3 regions of the Pseudoalteromonas sp. OANN1 genome follow, and region 1 is predicted to be linked to each of the others. Evidence: predicted binding sites of a transcription regulator. Region 1 holds the regulator's gene; each other region holds the start of a gene.
The links. Region 1 encodes FliA, which starts transcription of late flagellar genes. Its sites were predicted from a motif close to CTAAAGNTNNNNNNNNNNNNGCCGATA; they were not measured.

Region 1 (5,642 bases):
CATCGACTTCGTCTTGACCAGAAACCACGTCATCTCGCGATTCAGCGTCAATAATTGGACCTTCAGGTCCAGACAATTCATCACTGATAGTCTCAGTTGTTTTTATTTCGTTTTCATTCGCTTTCACAGCAGTTGAAGGCGCTTCATCTGAAGTACCAAAAACAGTCAGGAGGTGAATGAGACTATCTTCTACTTCTCTCACAAGCTCAATGACGCGCCGAATAACCTGCCCAGTCAAATCCTGATAGTCCTGAGCCATCAGCACATTAGTCATTAAACCTTGTAATTCGTCTGTACGTGTCTTTGAAGTCTGCATAAAGCTGTCGAGATCATGACACAGAGATTTAAACTCACCGAGTTGAATGTCTCTGCTCATCAATCGATCCCAAGTGGGCTTTATTTGCGCTAACTCATCCGCTAGATTCTGCGCAAGAGGTAAGCTTTCTTCGACCGCGTCCATCGTTTTATTAGCAGCGCTTTCTGTCATTTCCATAACATAATTAAGACGCTGCTTGGCGTCAGGTATAGCCTCTGTCGTGAGATCTGAGAGTCGAGTATCGAGCTCAAAGTTCTTCAAGGACTCGTGTAATTGGCGAGTTAGCTTTCCAACTTCTGCAAATAACTCCGATTGCTCTTTGTTAGCAGCTTCTAAAATCAGCTGGTCAGCTTTTTCTTGTTCACCTTGTTCTAGAAGCTCAACAAGTTGCTTAGCTTGTTCAAGTGTAATTTGAGGCGCAGCATTTACAGACATAGGCCATATCCCCTTGCTGTTAGCCTAGTCGCTCAAATACTTTTTCAAGCTTAGTTTTGAGCGTACCCGCAGTAAACGGCTTAACAATATATCCGTTCACCCCTGCTTGCGCTGCTGCAACAATTTGTTCTTTTTTCGCTTCTGCGGTAACCATCAACACTGGAATGTGCTTAAGCTTTTCATCTGCGCGTATTGCACGAAGCAAATCAATACCTTGCATGCCCGGCATATTCCAATCAGTTACTACAAAGTCAAACTCCTGATTTTGTAGCATCGGAAGTGCTGTACTACCATCATCAGCTTCTTGAACATTGGTAAAGCCTAAATCTCTTAATAGGTTTTTGATTATTCTTCTCATAGTAGAGAAATCATCAACCACGAGAATCTTCATGTTCTTATCCAAAACTTCCTCCAGTGAGGTTCGAACCCAACTATTTTATGTACTCTAATTTATCCAGTCATTGATTTTAGCTTTAAGCTTTATCATTGCCTGACCGTGAATTTGGCTTACTCGAGATTCACTGACATCAAGGATGGCACCAATCTCTTTTAAATTCATTTCGTCGTTATAGTAAAGTGATAAAACCAGAGCATCCCTTTCGGGTAACGCTTTGATAGCATTTACTAAAGACTCGTTAAAACGTTCATTTTTAACGTTATTAAACGGTTTGTCTAGCGCAAAATCGCTGTTTGCTGGGGTTATCACGTCTTCATCAACCCCAAGATCCTCAATACCGATGACTTTACTTGCATTTACATCATGTAAAATATGATGGTACTCATCTAGAGATATATCAAGTTTTTCAGCGATTTCAGTGTCTTTTGGTTCTCGACCAAGGAGAGATTCGAGCTCAGATATAGCTTCTGCAACCATTCTGCTATTTTTGTGAACAGAACGAGGCGCCCAATCACCACGACGGATTTCATCCAGCATTGCGCCTCGAATACGGATCCCGGCAAAGGTCTCGAAACTAGCGCCTTTAGTTGCATCGAAATTTTTAGATGCTTCAATCAACCCAATCATACCTGACTGGATCAGATCGTCGAGTTGCACACTTGCCGGAAGTCGAGCAATCAGGTGGCACGCCACTTTTTTGACAAGTGGAGCATGCCGTTCAACCACCTTATGAATGTGGTCTGAAGTTTGATATCCCGCAGCTCTATTGACCGGAGAAGCCATAATCACCCGTTTACAAGTTGTTCAATGAAAAATTCTAGATGACCGGAAGGTTGATGCGGAATTGGCCATTTCACTGCCTTAGCGGCAAGTCCCTTAATCGCAATCGCCGCAGGAGAACTCGGAAATAAATCCACGATAGCTCTTTGTCTGCGAGAAGATTTACGCATGTTTTCGTCAAACGGTACGGTGGCCACTAATTCCAGTGCTACATCAAGAAAACGGTCTGTAACTTTTGAAAGTTTAGCAAATAATTCTTGCCCTTCACGCATACTGCGGACCATATTGGCAACAATTTTAAAACGATAGACACCATGCTCTCTGCTCAAAACTTTGATCAACGCGTAAGCATCTGTAATGGAAGTCGGTTCATCACACACCACAACCATCACATCTTGTGCAGCTCGAGAGAAGCTCAGAACCATATCTGAGATACCAGCTGCGGTATCAACAATTAATACATCAAATTGCGTGTTAAGCTCGCTAAATGCACGAATAAGTCCTGCATGCTCTGCGGGAGTCAGCTCTACCATACTTTGAGAGCCTGAAGTCGCCGGTACAATTTTAATTCCAGCGGGACCTTCTACGAGAATCTCATCTAGTTCACATTCACCCGACAACACGTGTGACAGATTCTTTTCTACCCTTAGACCTAACATCACATCACAGTTTGCCAAGCCCAAGTCCGCATCTAAAACGAGAACTCGCTGTCCTTGTTGGCCCATAGCGATGGCAGTATTGAGCGAGACGTTGGTTTTACCCACCCCACCTTTTCCACCGGTCACGGCTATTACTTTTACACCCTGGTTGCTATTTTGACTCATTCTACGCAGGCCACTTGCTTGATCTAAAACTGTGTTAATCATACATTCCTACTGACTCTGACGCTACAGGTACACGTCGAGAGTGCTGTGCTTTTATTCTTTTTAAATACAATTGCTCAGCCTTTTTTACTAGCTTTTGAGCATTTGCTACGCGAATGTCTTCTGGCACTCGCTGACCGTTGGTAAGATACCCTATTGGCAAGCGATTTTGAATCGCTATGCTAATTATCTCACCTAAACTTAGACTTTCATCAAGTTTTGTGAAAATACAGCCACTTAAATTTACTTTTTTGAAGTGTCTTACTGTTTCTTGTAACACATTCATTTGTGCTGTCGCACTTAATACTAAATAGCTGCGAATATCTACTCTCGCGCTACGCATAAGTGTATTTAACTGTTCAGTTAAGCGCAAATCTCTTTGACTCATTCCCGCTGTATCTATTAATACTAGACGCTTATTGCGTAAATGATAAAGCACTTCTGCAAGTTCATTTGCATCTTTAACTTGCTTAACCGGACAACCAATGATTCTACCATAGGTAGCTAACTGCTCGTAAGCGCCAATTCTGTAGGTATCTGTCGTTATTAACGCCACTTTATCTGCACCGTATTTTTGTGCACCTAATGCCGCTAATTTTGCAACCGTTGTGGTTTTACCAACACCAGTTGGACCCACCATCGCAAATACTCCACCTTGACGAAGAATATCATTGTTAGTGGTGTGCATTTGGTTGATCACCATGTTTAACAATGCATTCCAGGCTTCTTTACGAGACACATCATCAGGGATAAAGCATGCCATTTGCTCAGCGACATCTTTGTCTATTCCCATTCCTTCCAGACGGTCAACAAGACACGCACGGGTTGGATCACGACGAGCCATTTCTTGTTTCATTAGACCAGATACTTGATGTTCAAGTAATTGACGAATAGCGTTCATTTCTTCGCGCATTGCACTCATTTCGTCAGGCTTGGCATTTAACTCAGGTAAATCATCACCAAAACCGTTGTCTAACTCATCCGACTCGCCCCAATGCTGTGGCTGCTCAAATGCATCATCATCAAAGTCAAAAGATTGGCGACGAGCTTGCTGTGGCTTCGCTTGGTGCGCCGGCGCAGCAGTTTGTGTTTTACGTTGGCTGCTTAACATTTGCTCTGTATCAATCCCCGATTGGGAGAACATAGAAGCAAGTTCTGGTGAGCGTGGGCGCGGTGCCTGACGCTCTAGCAATGCCGCTAAGCTATCGGCAACTTGCGCTTGTTTTGCTGGCTGTGCTTGGCGAGGCTCTGGACGGACAAAGCGGGTCGGAGCCTCGTTTGAGGCAGTCGCACGGGCAGCTGGAGCTTGCTTAACAGGTGCTGCAGCACGGTCATTATCAACTGCTGCGACGATTTCAACACCATCTGCTAACTTTTTGTTAGACATAATGACAGCATCTGCACCAAGCTCTTCTTTTACTTCATTTAAAGCCGTACGCATATCTTTTGCGAAGAAACGTTTAATTTTCATGTTACAGCCCCTTTATCCTCTATTGTCCAACCGAGCTCACTATCTTAATTTGTCTTTCTTCCGGCACTTCTTGATATGACATCACTCTAAGACCTGGAATCGTATGTTTAACAAATCGAGACAGCACACTTCTTAACATACCTGAGGTTAATAAGATGGAAGGTTCCCCTAGCATTTCTTGGTTGTGATGTGCTTCTCTTAATGATTCTTGAAGCCTCTCAGCCAAGCCAGGTTCAATACCCGCCCCCTCATCACCTGCGTTCTGAAGTGACTGATGCAACATCTGTTCCAACTCAGGCGCCAATGTTATGACAGGAATTTCTTCTTCGCTTCCAACGGCATCTTGAACAATCAATCTGCGTAATGAAATTCTTACCGCAGCCGTTAACACATCAGGGTCTTGGCTCCGTGGGCCGTACTCAACTAAGGTTTGTACAATCGAGCGCATATCTCGAATCGCAACGCCCTCATTAAGCAGATTTTGAAGCACTTTTACCACGGTAGTGAGTGGTAAAATATCAGGCACTAAGCCTTCAACTAATCTAGGGTGACTTTTCGCAAGCATATCTAATAGGTTTTGTACTTCTTCATGGCCAAGCAATAGTGATGCATTATTCGTCAATAATTGACTGATATGTGTTGCCACCACAGTTGCAGCATCTACTACTGTATAGCCAAGCGAATGCGCCTCATCTTTTTGGTCTGGCTTAATCCATACCGCATCTAGGCCAAATGCAGGATCTTTAGTTTCTATACCTTTAATCGGCCCAAACACCTGCCCTGGATTAATTGCAAGTTCGTCGCCATGCTTCAACTCACCGGTTCCTGAGCCAACTCCCATTAAAGTAATATTGTATGCATTTGGATCTAGTTCTAGGTTATCGCGAATATGTACCGGCGGTACTAAAAAGCCCAGTTCCTGAGATAGCTTTTTACGCACCCCTTTAATACGACTGAGAAGCTCCCCGCCTTGGGCTTGGTCAACTAGAGGAATTAGGCGATAACCAACCTCTAAACCAATCACATCAACAGGTTGTACATCATCCCAACCAAGCTCTTTTTGATCTTGTTGATGGCCTCCTTTGGCAGCAGGTCCTTTGGCAGCTTGTTCTGCCTTTTCGATTTCCGCCTTTTTCTTTTGCTGGCTTGTGTAATAGGCTATATAGCCAAGTAATACACCTAAACCTAGGAAGGCAACATGTGGCATGCCTGGAACGAGTCCCATGGTGATCAAAATACCTGAAGCAATAGCTAGCGATTTTTCATTACCCAGTTGGCTTTTAAACTGATCGCCCATGTTGTGCGATTCATTTTGACGCGTTACGACAATTGCAGTGCCAATTGAGAGTAAAAGAGATGGAATTTGCGCGACCAGACCGT
Region 2 (5,642 bases), on a different contig from region 1:
AATGCTAAACACAGAGTAGCCACATTAACCATAGGAATAATTGTAGGGTACAGGTAAGTTGAATAAGAGAGATCCATAAAATGTCTGTCGACAAGTCTAAAAAACTGTAACAGCGGAGCTGGAATAATGATTATTTGGGCAAGAATACTTTGCCAAAGATACATCTTATCTTTAACAGCCCAGTAAGCAATAATTGCCATGAAGACAATGTCTGAAAGGGCCCAATATATGTATCGAAACACCTTAACATCATCGAATTGCATAACCCAATCGTAGGTTAGCCATCCTAATATATAAAACATTGCAACCAAAGACGAATATCGCAGTGCTTGTTTATCTCGCACTACGATACACATTACTACCGCTAAAAAAGAAACCCAAATACTGTATTCCTGAAAAAACAGTCTAATGGGTTCCCATTCAGGCCACATGTACCTTAACGTCCTGCGTCTGGTTTCTGCTCTTCATCACCGTTATCACCACCACCGCCGTTGTTTCCAGGCAATCTATAATTTTTAATGTCCATCATTTTATCCTTATCGAGAGTTTGTAGAGCAGCTAGAACTTTAGCGAATTCCCTGTAACTTGGCAATAAACTGTAATTAATTTTGCCTCACTTCAATAGGGTCTGACTCTTTAGGTTTACCCTGTAAAATTGAGATTTCAACGCGCCGATTGCGGCGTCTATCAGCATCGCTGTCATTGGGAACAAGTGGTCTGGTGTCTGCGTGACCAACCACGACCATTCTATTCTTATCAAAACCACGGACGCGCTCCATCACAGTCGCAACAGCGACCGCTCTCGTCGCCGATAAATCCCAGTTATTAGAGTAAAGTTCGTTTGTGACTCTAAAATCGTCTGTGTGACCTGATACAGTAATTTCACCGGGTACATCTTTAAGTAGCTCTGCAATTTCGGCAATCACAGGTTCAAACTTAGGTTGCAAAAACGCACTACCTGCAGGGAAAGAACCATTCTCTTGGATACGAATAATGATTTGCTGCCCTAGAGACTCAAGCTCAATCGCACCATCCATTATTTGCTTTTCTAGCTGCTGCGCAATCTTTTTAACAAGCTCATTAACTTGTTCTTGATCTGCGGATGCGATTGCTTGCGTTGACGCCATTTCTTGAGCTGTACTGGCTGACTCACCACCACGCTTATTGCCCCGCTGCTCTTGCCGACCACCCGCAGACGATTCATCACCAGCCTGAAACTCAAGCATCTGTTGCGTCATTTCTACGGTTTGCTGTTGGATAGTTTCAATTGGTGTTGGCTCTGGCTTACCAGGAGTAAATTCCATCGCGATAACACTGGTACCTTTTGGGATATCCTTCACTTCAATTTTGTTTTGCACACCAAAAGCAAATTTCATCGACCCGGCAATTTGCTTAAACTTCAGCACATCCATTTCAGAAAATGCCAGTAGCAGTACAAAGAAGCACATCAGTAATGACATCAGATCAGCAAATGTCCCCATCCAGGCGGGAAGACCTGGAGGAGGACATTTACATTCTTTCTCATCTGACATGGTTATTCCTCAGCCTCAGCGCCACGTTTAGATTCAGGCAAATAATTTTTCAAAATGCCTTCAATAACTTTCGGGTTTTGGCCATCCTGAATGCCTAAAATAGCATCTAAGATGAGCCGCTGATTTCGCTCTTCTTCATCTTTACGAAGCTCAAGCTTAACCTGAATAGGGATCGCAACCACGTTAGCTAAAAACGCACCATACAAAGTTGTTAAAAGTGCAACAGCCATGGCTGGCCCGATTGCTTTTGGGTCATCCATGTTAGATAGCATAGCCACCAAGCCGATGAGTGTTCCGATCATGCCCATCGCAGGCGCAATATCGGCGAGGGATTTAAATAAACCCGCGCCTAGTTCATGTCTTGAAGACGTTAGGGAAATGTCTTTTTGCAGTGTGGCACGTACAACATCAGCGTCATGGCCGTCGACTAACATATCAACGCCTTTACGCATAAATTGGTTGGGAATTTCAGCTTCTTCTAACGCTAAGAAACCACCTTTACGCGCAGAATCAGCAAGCTCAACGGCTTTTTCAATCAGCTCTTCAGGGGTTTCAATCTTAAACATGAAGGCCTTGCCGGCCACTTTACCAATGCCGAAAAATTGTCCAAGCGTAAAGTTAGACAATACGATAAAAATTGAACCACCAAATACGATAACGACGGAAGGCGTGTTATAGAACATAGCGATCTGGCCATCACTACTCAGTACCATCGACATTACAATCAAACCTATGGCACCCAGGATCCCTATTACCGTTGCTAAATCCACATGTCCTCCGAGGGAAGTTATTTGTGATAAATCACGCAGTTATTATTGTTTGAGTTATCGGCAAGTTTCTCTACAACTTAACACTATTATATTAAAAAGTGTTTAAAATGCGAGTTTATAGCAGATCTTGTAATGCCGATACTCCGTCAGATCAAAAAGTCTCTGGTTTTTTTGACCTTGGCGCGCAATCCCCCTAAAATTGCCACACTTTTACTTTACGGGTCAGTGTGACATATGGCGGTAAAAAAACCTGATAATTTGAGCTTTGAAGAGGCCATGCAAGAGTTGGAACAAATCGTTGCAGACATGGAAAACGGTAGCTTACCTCTGGATCAAGCACTTAAACAATTTGAGCGTGGGATAAAGCTCGCAAAAGCTTCAAACCAAAAACTTCAGCAAGCTGAGCAGCAGGTCGCTATTTTAATGGGCGAAGATGAGCAAGCGCAATTACAGCCATTTGAAAACGAAGCCTAATGTCAGCAAAATTACAAGAAAAACTCCTGTCAGCTAAGACGCGTGTAGAAACCACCGTTTTACACTATTTTGATAATGTGATTGATACTGAAGAAAATATCAAAGCCGCAACGCGCTACAGTATAGAAAATGGTGGTAAACGCTTGCGACCATTCTTGGTGTACTGCACTGGTGAATTGTTTGGTGCGGCTCCAGAAGACTTAGACAAGGCCGCTGCAGCAATAGAATGCGTGCATAGCTATTCGTTGGTGCACGATGATTTACCCGCGATGGATGATGATGAACTTAGGCGCGGCCGTCCAACCTGCCATATTCAATTTGATGAAGCGACAGCTATCTTAGCTGGTGATGCCTTACAAACTCTGGCTTTTGAGCTATTAAGTGAACATCAATTCGCAGTAAACCACCATGCACAAATAAAAATGATTTCCGCGCTAGCTAAAGCATCGGGTCTACAAGGCATGGTTGGTGGCCAAGCACTTGATATAGCTGCTACTGATCGTTCAATTACCATAGACGAACTTGAACGTATTCATAAGCTAAAAACAGGTGCACTGCTAAGCTGTGCTGTGGAGCTTGGGATCTTATGCGGCAACCCAGAGCAAGTTACCGAGCAAGCATGTAGTGCAATACGCACTTATGGTCGTGCAATAGGCCTTGCATTCCAAGTCAGAGATGACATTCTTGATGTAGAAGGTGACACGGCAGTGCTTGGTAAGCCACAAGGCTCTGACATAGAACATAATAAGTCTACCTACCCTGCATTGTTAGGCTTAGAACAAGCAAAAGAAAAAGCCGAACAGTTGATAGATGAAGCACTGGATGCGCTTACGAAAATAGATGGTGACACAGAAATACTTGCAGATTTAGCGAAATACATCATAGATCGAGAATATTAAGCTGGCGTATAAAATAACTACGTCAAGCTAAGAAAATATTCACAAGTACTTTGTAAATACTGGCTAACATAATATTATGGCCAGTTGGTGACGAATTTTAATAATTATGAAGTGAGCTGCGCGGGTAAGTACTCAGCAAAGACTCACTAGGACTCTGATAAATACCATGAAACTTGATAGTAGCAAGTATCCTTTACTCGCGTTAATTGACGACCCAAGTCAACTTCGTCAATTACCCCAGCATAAGTTATCTGTGTTAAGTGATGAATTACGAGAGTATTTGCTAAACTCAGTCTCTCAAAGCAGCGGTCACTTAGCTTCAGGTCTTGGCACGGTCGAACTGACCGTTGCATTGCATTACGTCTACAACACACCACTGGATAGATTGGTGTGGGACGTAGGTCATCAGGCTTATCCCCATAAGATCCTTACAGGCCGCCGTGACCAGATGCATACAATTCGCCAGAAAGATGGGCTACACCCTTTCCCATATCGAGAGGAAAGTGAATACGATACCTTTAGTGTTGGTCACTCAAGCACCTCAATTTCTGCAGCGCTCGCAATGGCTATTGCCGCTGAAAGAGAAGCAATTGGCCGTAAAACTGTTGCTATTATTGGTGATGGCGCAATGACTGCTGGTATGGCGTTTGAAGCCATGAACCACGCGGGAGATGTTAATCCGGACATGCTCGTGATCTTGAACGACAATGAAATGTCTATCTCAGAAAACGTTGGCGCACTTACAAACCATTTCGCAAAGATCCTCTCTGGTAGCTTCTATACCAATATTCGTGAAGGCAGTAAAAAGCTGTTAGCTGGTGTACCGCCAGTTAAAGAACTTGCTGGCCGAATGGAAGAACACTTAAAAGGGATGATAATCCCAGGTACTTTCTTTGAAGAGCTTGGCTTTAACTATATTGGCCCAATCGATGGACATGATGTTGGCACCCTAGTTGATACGCTGCGTAATATGCGTAACCTTAAGGGGCCACAGTTATTGCATGTTAAAACGCAAAAAGGGAAAGGCTATAAGCCTGCAGAAGCGGATCCTATTGGCTACCATGGCGTACCAAAGTTTGATCCAACCGTGCACAGCTTACCCAAATCAAAACCCAGCGCACCGACCTTTTCAAAAGTATTTGGTGACTGGCTCTGTGATATGGCCGCACAAGATAATAAGCTGATGGCTATTACACCTGCAATGCGTGAAGGTTCTGGCATGGTGCGCTTCTCTAAAGAGTACCCGGCTCAGTATTTTGATGTTGCGATTGCTGAGCAACATGCTGTTACGCTTGGTGCTGGCTTTGCCTGTGAGGGCTTGAATCCTATTGTTGCTATTTATTCTAGCTTTTTACAACGTGCTTATGACCAATTAATTCATGATGTTGCACTACAAAACCTGCCAGTACTTTTTGCCATTGACCGCGCAGGTGTCGTTGGTGCGGATGGTGAAACACACCAAGGGGCTTATGATCTAAGCTTTTTGCGCTGCATTCCTAATATGGTGATCATGGCACCAAGCGACCTCAATGAGTGTCGCCAAATGCTCTATACCGGTCACCGCCTAGATAGGCCAGCTGCGGTAAGATACCCTAGGGGCAGTGCGGGAAGCGCAGAGATTAGTGCAGAAATGAGCGAACTGGAAATTGGTAAGGGCAAGGTAGTAAGAGAAGGTGAAAAGCTGGCTATTTTAAGCTTTGGTACATTGCTTGAAAACGCTCAAGCCGTAGCCGAAGAGCTAAATGCGACACTAGTTGATATGCGCTTTGTAAAACCTTTAGATACCGCACTTATCGAAGAGTTAGTGGTAACTCACGAGCGCTTTGTAACACTTGAAGACAATGCGATTGCTGGTGGTGCAGGTTCAGCTGTGAGCGAATATCTATTAGCCCAAGGCCATCTAAAGCCAATCAAACTACTCGGCCTACCTGATGAGTTTATTAAGCATGGTTCACAAACTGAGATCC
Region 3 (5,642 bases), on a different contig from region 1:
TTTGCGTCAGGATTTTGATAAAGTCGGTGGCTTTCAAGGTTTCATGAAAGGTGAAGATCTGCATGAGCGCCAAGCCTTGTTCTTTTCCAGCTGTTTTTCTGTGATGGGACATATTGCCAAGTCTAATGGTCGAGTCAGCGAAATCCACATTCAAGCCGCGTCTGCGTTTATGAGCGAAATGGGCTTGCAGGGTGAAGAGCGAAAAGAAGCACAACATGCGTTTACAGCGGGCAAAAGCAGCGATTTTTCGATAAAAGAAGCAGTTACCGATTTTAAAGAAGCCTTTGCTAGACGCTATGACTTGAGGCAGCTGTTTTTAGAGATTCAAATTCAAATGGCATTTTGTGATGGGCATGTGTCTGATGCGGAGAAGGCCTTACTTAAACAGGTGAGTAAGTATTTAGGCTTCGCAGAAACCCACTTTTTGTTCTTGCTTAAGCGCTATCAAGCAGAATTTGAGTTTCGTCGCTCTCAGGCGTCTGGGAGATCGCAACATCAACACCAGCAACAGGGCGGCCGTCAACCAACATCACAAGATAACGGCTTAAACCGTGCTAAAGCGTTGGCTGTACTGGGATTGAGTGAAGGGGCGAATGAACGTGAAATCAAAAAAGCATACCGCAAACTGATGTCGCAGCATCACCCTGACAAATTGGTGTCTCAGGGATTACCTAAGCATATGATGGAAGTGGCAAAGCGCAAAAGCCAAGACATTCAGTCTGCCTATGAATATTTAAAAAAGAGCTAACCTGAAAAACTATAAAACGCGCAAAAAACCGAGTAACTCTTTTCTGAGTCTTTGATGTTGGAGCGGATCGGTTTTTTCTCCAAAAAGCTCTCGTTGGCGATAATCAAATTTACTGTTTTTTCTCGCCCAGCGCGCTCTGTCTGGCGTATTGTCGACCACAATCGGATTGTCAAAACTGTAGTAAACATCCAGTAGAGCAGGGCTTATCAGAGAAAGGTTGGATGCCAAGTGCTTTTGCCGCGTTGCATTAGGCAGTTGTGGGCTAACAACGGCAAAGGCATCGATACGTAGATTGGGCAGGGTTGCTAAGTGCTCTCCAAACAAGCCTGCGCTATTACCAAATGCGACAACCACCAACTTTTCTGTTTGAGTCATGGACAGCGTGTTGTAAAGCACCTCAAAGCGGCTGATCAAGGCCATTTTATATTCGTCGAGATTAGATTCTGAAATAGGTGCAAGCGTTTGCTGAGCCGGTTTTTCAGTATCGGGGAGCGCGATGTCTTGCTCCAGTAGACTCGGTGCATAAGACAGGTCCGGCGGAGTAAGGGTATACGTGTCGTAGCCATCATCGCTTAAGCGTTTTGCAAGAAAGCTTATGCCGCTGTTATTGAGCGGCGGAGTTTGCATGTCTGGTAATAAGATCACGATGCCTTCACGAGCAGCTGCCATATATTCTTGATGAAATACATAAAAGCTTTCGTTTTCGCTTTCCAGTTTTATCAATTGCGATGGCTCGTAGAAACGATTAGCGTCTTGCTGATAAAGAGAACCAAGCGGTGCTGCATCAATATGTTCAGCTGCAAAAGTCGTCGCGGGTAAAGCGGCAATAAGTAATAAAAGCGTTCTGATGATCATGGTACAAGCGCGTAAAATATCATAATTGGTTATCGACCAGTTAAGCGAAAGCTTTAGCTGTCGCTATTTTTTAGCGTTTTAAGTTAAACTGCTCGGCAGTGGAAATGAAAGGAGAAATTTGTGCAGTATAAAGATAGCAAACGAGACTATCTCTTTATGTTTTTAAAAGGGGCCGGAATGGGGGCTGCGGATGTTGTCCCGGGTGTTTCTGGCGGCACCATTGCTTTTATTACTGGCATCTATGCACGTTTTTTAAATGCCATCAAAAGTGTGAACTTACAGGCTTTGAGTACATTGCGCCGTGATGGCCTAAAAGCAACTTGGCAGTACATTGATGGTAGCTTTTTACTGGCGGTATTTTCTGGTTTGCTCATCAGTGCAGCGTCTTTGGCGAAGGTGATCACTTATTTATTGGAAGCACACCAAACACTGGTATGGTCATTTTTCTTTGGTCTTATTGTCGCTTCTTTTATTTATGTTGCAAAACAGGTCTCTCATTGGAGTGGCCAAAATATTATTGCCTGCGCAGTTGGCGCTATCGTAGCCTTTGCTATTACTTCCCTTTCACCAGCTGAAGCGCAAGCATCTCATTGGATGTTTTTTATCTCAGGTGCTATCGCCATTTGCGCGATGATCTTACCTGGGATCTCAGGGAGCTTTATCCTACTGTTATTGGGTATGTATGGCCATGTACTTAGTGCGGTGAACCAGCTTGAATTTGGCTTAGTGAGTCTATTCTTACTAGGTTGTATTGTGGGGTTAATGTCGTTTTCGCGTCTACTCAGCTGGTTATTGGCGCACTATCAGCAAGTAACGTTCTCGCTACTCGCTGGTTTTTTACTTGGCTCGCTTAATTTATTGTGGCCTTGGAAACAAGTGCTTACGACTTACGTGAATTCCAGTGGCATCGAAAAGCCATTGAGCCAGGCCAATATTTTGCCAGCGCAATACAGTACGCTGTACGGTCAAGACCCAAATACGCTGGCATGTATTGCGCTTGCCATCGCAGGCCTTACGCTAATCTTAACCATTGAAAAGATAAGCGAAAAATATTAATAAAATAGACACCTAGAACAATAGGCATGGGTTGAGCTTATGTGTCTATTGTTCTAAACCACCCCGTTACAGAAAGTCGCGGCGCTTTTGCAAATGGCGCGACGTAAGTCACAGAATGAATTTTACTTACATCAAAAACCACCAGTGAATTGAACTTAGGTGCATAACTTTTAGTGGGTGTGCCATCGCGTTCAAAAAATTGCAGTAGCCCGCCCCAGTCAGGGTGCCAACTTTTGCTTAGGCTGAGTACATAAGCATAAACCCGGCCCTCAGCTTCAACAATGTCATTATGTCGAGTTAAATACTGACCACCAATAAATCGTGTTGCTTGGGCAGAGGTACGGATAATGTTCTGTCCAGAGATAGCGGAAAAGCAGGACTGTACAGCGCTACTATTGAGGTTATTGTAGAGCTTTTTCAGAGCCTCAGGGCTCGTCGATTCTATGGAGTGGCGGCCATACATAAAACCAACACCACGTGATGCATAGCTATGTATATCTTCAAGCAAGGCTTGCTGCTCTTGCGGTGTTAAGGCAAGAATATCACTGTCTTTGACTGATTTTGCTGCCCCGTTATGAAACAGTGCTAACTGGTAGTCTAAGTTACAGAGGCACTCATGTAGTTGTTGAGCGTTTGTATCGTCTAGAATATTTTCAATCCGTGCAAACCCATCGTTGCTCAATTTTTGCTGTAATTCTGTTTGTTGTTGCTGCGAAAGTTGAAGCATAAATACCTACTGCTGATTATGGCCTGTTTGTACTAGTGTAAACAGGATGCCTTAGACTTCAGTCCAATGCTGATTACTTTTTATCTATGCTAAAGTGAGTTTGGCTGAAATGCCATCCCTCTGCACTCATCGATAGGCAAAAAAATGAAAATCAATGGACTACTGCTATTCTGTTGCGCATGGGTCATATCCGTGATCCCATCACCAGCCTTGGCGGCTCAAGGCACCTTAGATCTTACCAGCTCGACACTCGGCTTGGTTTGTATTATTGTCTTCGTTTTAGCATACGCACTTGTAATGCTCGAAGAAAAACTTCATATGCGAAAATCAAAACCAGTGCTTGTGGCGGCAGGCATCATTTGGCTCATGATTGGGGCGTATTACGTTAATCAGGGACAACCCGATGTTACCGAGCACGCATTTCGGCATAATTTGTTAGAATTTGCGGAGTTGATGTTGTTCTTGCTCGTTGCGATGACTTATATCAACGCGCTAGAGGAGCGCCGCCTTTTTGATTCACTACGAGCGTGGATGATCCAAAAAGGCTTTAGCTATAAGAATCTATTTTGGATCACTGGATTCTTATCCTTTTTTATCTCTCCAATTGCAGACAATCTAACAACAGCCTTACTCATGTGTGCCGTGGTGATGAAGGTAGCTGATGGTGACAAAGAGTTTATCAATCTGAGCTGTATCAATATCGTGATAGCAGCCAATGCTGGCGGTGCATTCAGTCCCTTCGGTGACATTACCACTTTGATGGTATGGCAAGCCGGTATGGTACATTTCAGTGAGTTCTTAGCGCTATTTGTTCCTTCACTGGTCAATTACATCGTACCAGCACTCGTAATGAGTTATTTTGTGGCGGATAGAAAGCCGAGTGCAGTTTACGAAAGAGTAGAGCTTAAACGCGGCGCTTTAAGAATTTTAACTTTATTCCTTCTGACTGTCGCAACCGCTGTGCTCTCACATAGTTTGCTGCATTTACCACCGGTCCTTGGCATGATGATGGGCCTCGGTTACCTACAGTTTTTTGGTTACTTCCTAAGAATGACATTACCGGGGTCATTAGCAAGAAAGCGAGCGATGGCGGAAAGAGAAGGGGATCAAGAGCGTCTCGAGAAGTTAGGAAGTGTTGTGCCATTCGATGTCTTTAGCAAAGTTTCACGCGCTGAGTGGGATACCTTATTATTCTTCTACGGTATCGTTATGTGTGTAGGAGGTCTTGGGTTTCTCGGTTATTTAAGTTTAATGTCAGAGATATTATATGGTGAGTGGTCTGCAACCTATGCCAACGTATTCTTAGGGATTATTTCCGCGGTCATCGATAACATTCCTGTGATGTTTGCTGTGCTGTCAATGCAACCTGAAATGTCACACGGTCATTGGTTGTTGATCACGCTCACGGCTGGGGTAGGGGGGAGTTTACTTTCTATTGGCTCTGCGGCAGGTGTTGCGCTCATGGGACAAGCTAGAGGCTATTATACTTTTATGGGGCACTTAAAATGGGCACCCGTGATTTTGCTTGGTTATATCGCGAGTATTTTATGTCACCTGTGGCTTAACGAATCTGCTTTTAGCGTGTTTGGCTAGCGCTTACGCAAGACGTAGTGAGAGTGAATAATTAATATGCGCTTCACTCTCACTACGTTTATTGCTCGGCGAGGTAGTGCTGATATCGTTGTACCCACTCCTGTGATACTGGTTTATCCATATTCAGCACCTTCTCGACTTTAGTAATTACAATTACACCATGTATTTTTCCTACCATAATGGGCGTCGTAATATCAGTGTTTGGTTTGATGCTACCATTAATCACTTCCACTGCCGCTACTCCTAATTCCGTGGCGAGCATTCTATCTTCAACAGATGGTGCCCCACCTCGTTGAATATGGCCTAACACGCAAAGTGCACAATTGATATCGGCATTGCTATTTAACTCTGTTTTAAGCGCTTGAGCGCCGCCTGGCCATAAATTTTCGGCCAGTATAATCAAAAAGCTACCGTGTTGATGTTGCTGCTCTATGGCATTTTTGAGATGAGCTAAGACCTGAGAGGTATTCTCTACCGTGCAGTTTTCAAATGAAATGATAGCCTCAGCACCTGTCGCAATGCCCACATGGTAAGCAATATGCCCGTTATGACGACCCATCACCTCGGTGATAAAAACTCGCTCAAAGGCATTTGCGGTATCGCGGATTTTATCTATTGCGGAGGTGGCAGTATTGATGGCTGTGGAGAAACCAATGGTGTTGT

Region 2: pomA (flagellar motor protein PomA) is a predicted target of FliA. The motif match lies at 2,358-2,384, and genes of this name have one in related genera.
Region 3: NH462_RS09755 (DUF3530 family protein) is a predicted target of FliA. The motif match lies at 1,634-1,660, and genes of this name have one in related genera.

What each region holds. Positions count from the first base shown of each region.
Region 1 is NZ_JAMXSE010000006.1:212,433-218,074, reverse strand. Features, by position in the region: gene NH462_RS07995 (protein phosphatase CheZ) at 1-751, opposite strand, end outside; gene cheY (chemotaxis response regulator CheY) at 771-1,154, opposite strand; gene NH462_RS07985 (RNA polymerase sigma factor FliA) at 1,197-1,931, opposite strand; gene NH462_RS07980 (MinD/ParA family protein) at 1,934-2,794, opposite strand; gene flhF (flagellar biosynthesis protein FlhF) at 2,787-4,262, opposite strand; gene flhA (flagellar biosynthesis protein FlhA) at 4,282-5,642, opposite strand, start outside.
Region 2 is NZ_JAMXSE010000008.1:143,257-148,898, reverse strand. Features, by position in the region: gene NH462_RS09440 (hypothetical protein) at 1-431, opposite strand, end outside; gene NH462_RS09435 (flagellar motor protein MotB) at 603-1,532, opposite strand; gene pomA (flagellar motor protein PomA) at 1,535-2,302, opposite strand; gene xseB (exodeoxyribonuclease VII small subunit) at 2,537-2,776, shown strand; gene ispA ((2E,6E)-farnesyl diphosphate synthase) at 2,776-3,675, shown strand; gene dxs (1-deoxy-D-xylulose-5-phosphate synthase) at 3,842-5,642, shown strand, end outside.
Region 3 is NZ_JAMXSE010000009.1:15,405-21,046, reverse strand. Features, by position in the region: gene djlA (co-chaperone DjlA) at 1-748, shown strand, start outside; gene NH462_RS09755 (DUF3530 family protein) at 758-1,603, opposite strand; gene NH462_RS09750 (DUF368 domain-containing protein) at 1,724-2,659, shown strand; gene NH462_RS09745 (2OG-Fe(II) oxygenase family protein) at 2,697-3,386, opposite strand; gene nhaD (sodium:proton antiporter NhaD) at 3,531-4,979, shown strand; gene NH462_RS09735 (ATP-dependent 6-phosphofructokinase) at 5,038-5,642, opposite strand, start outside.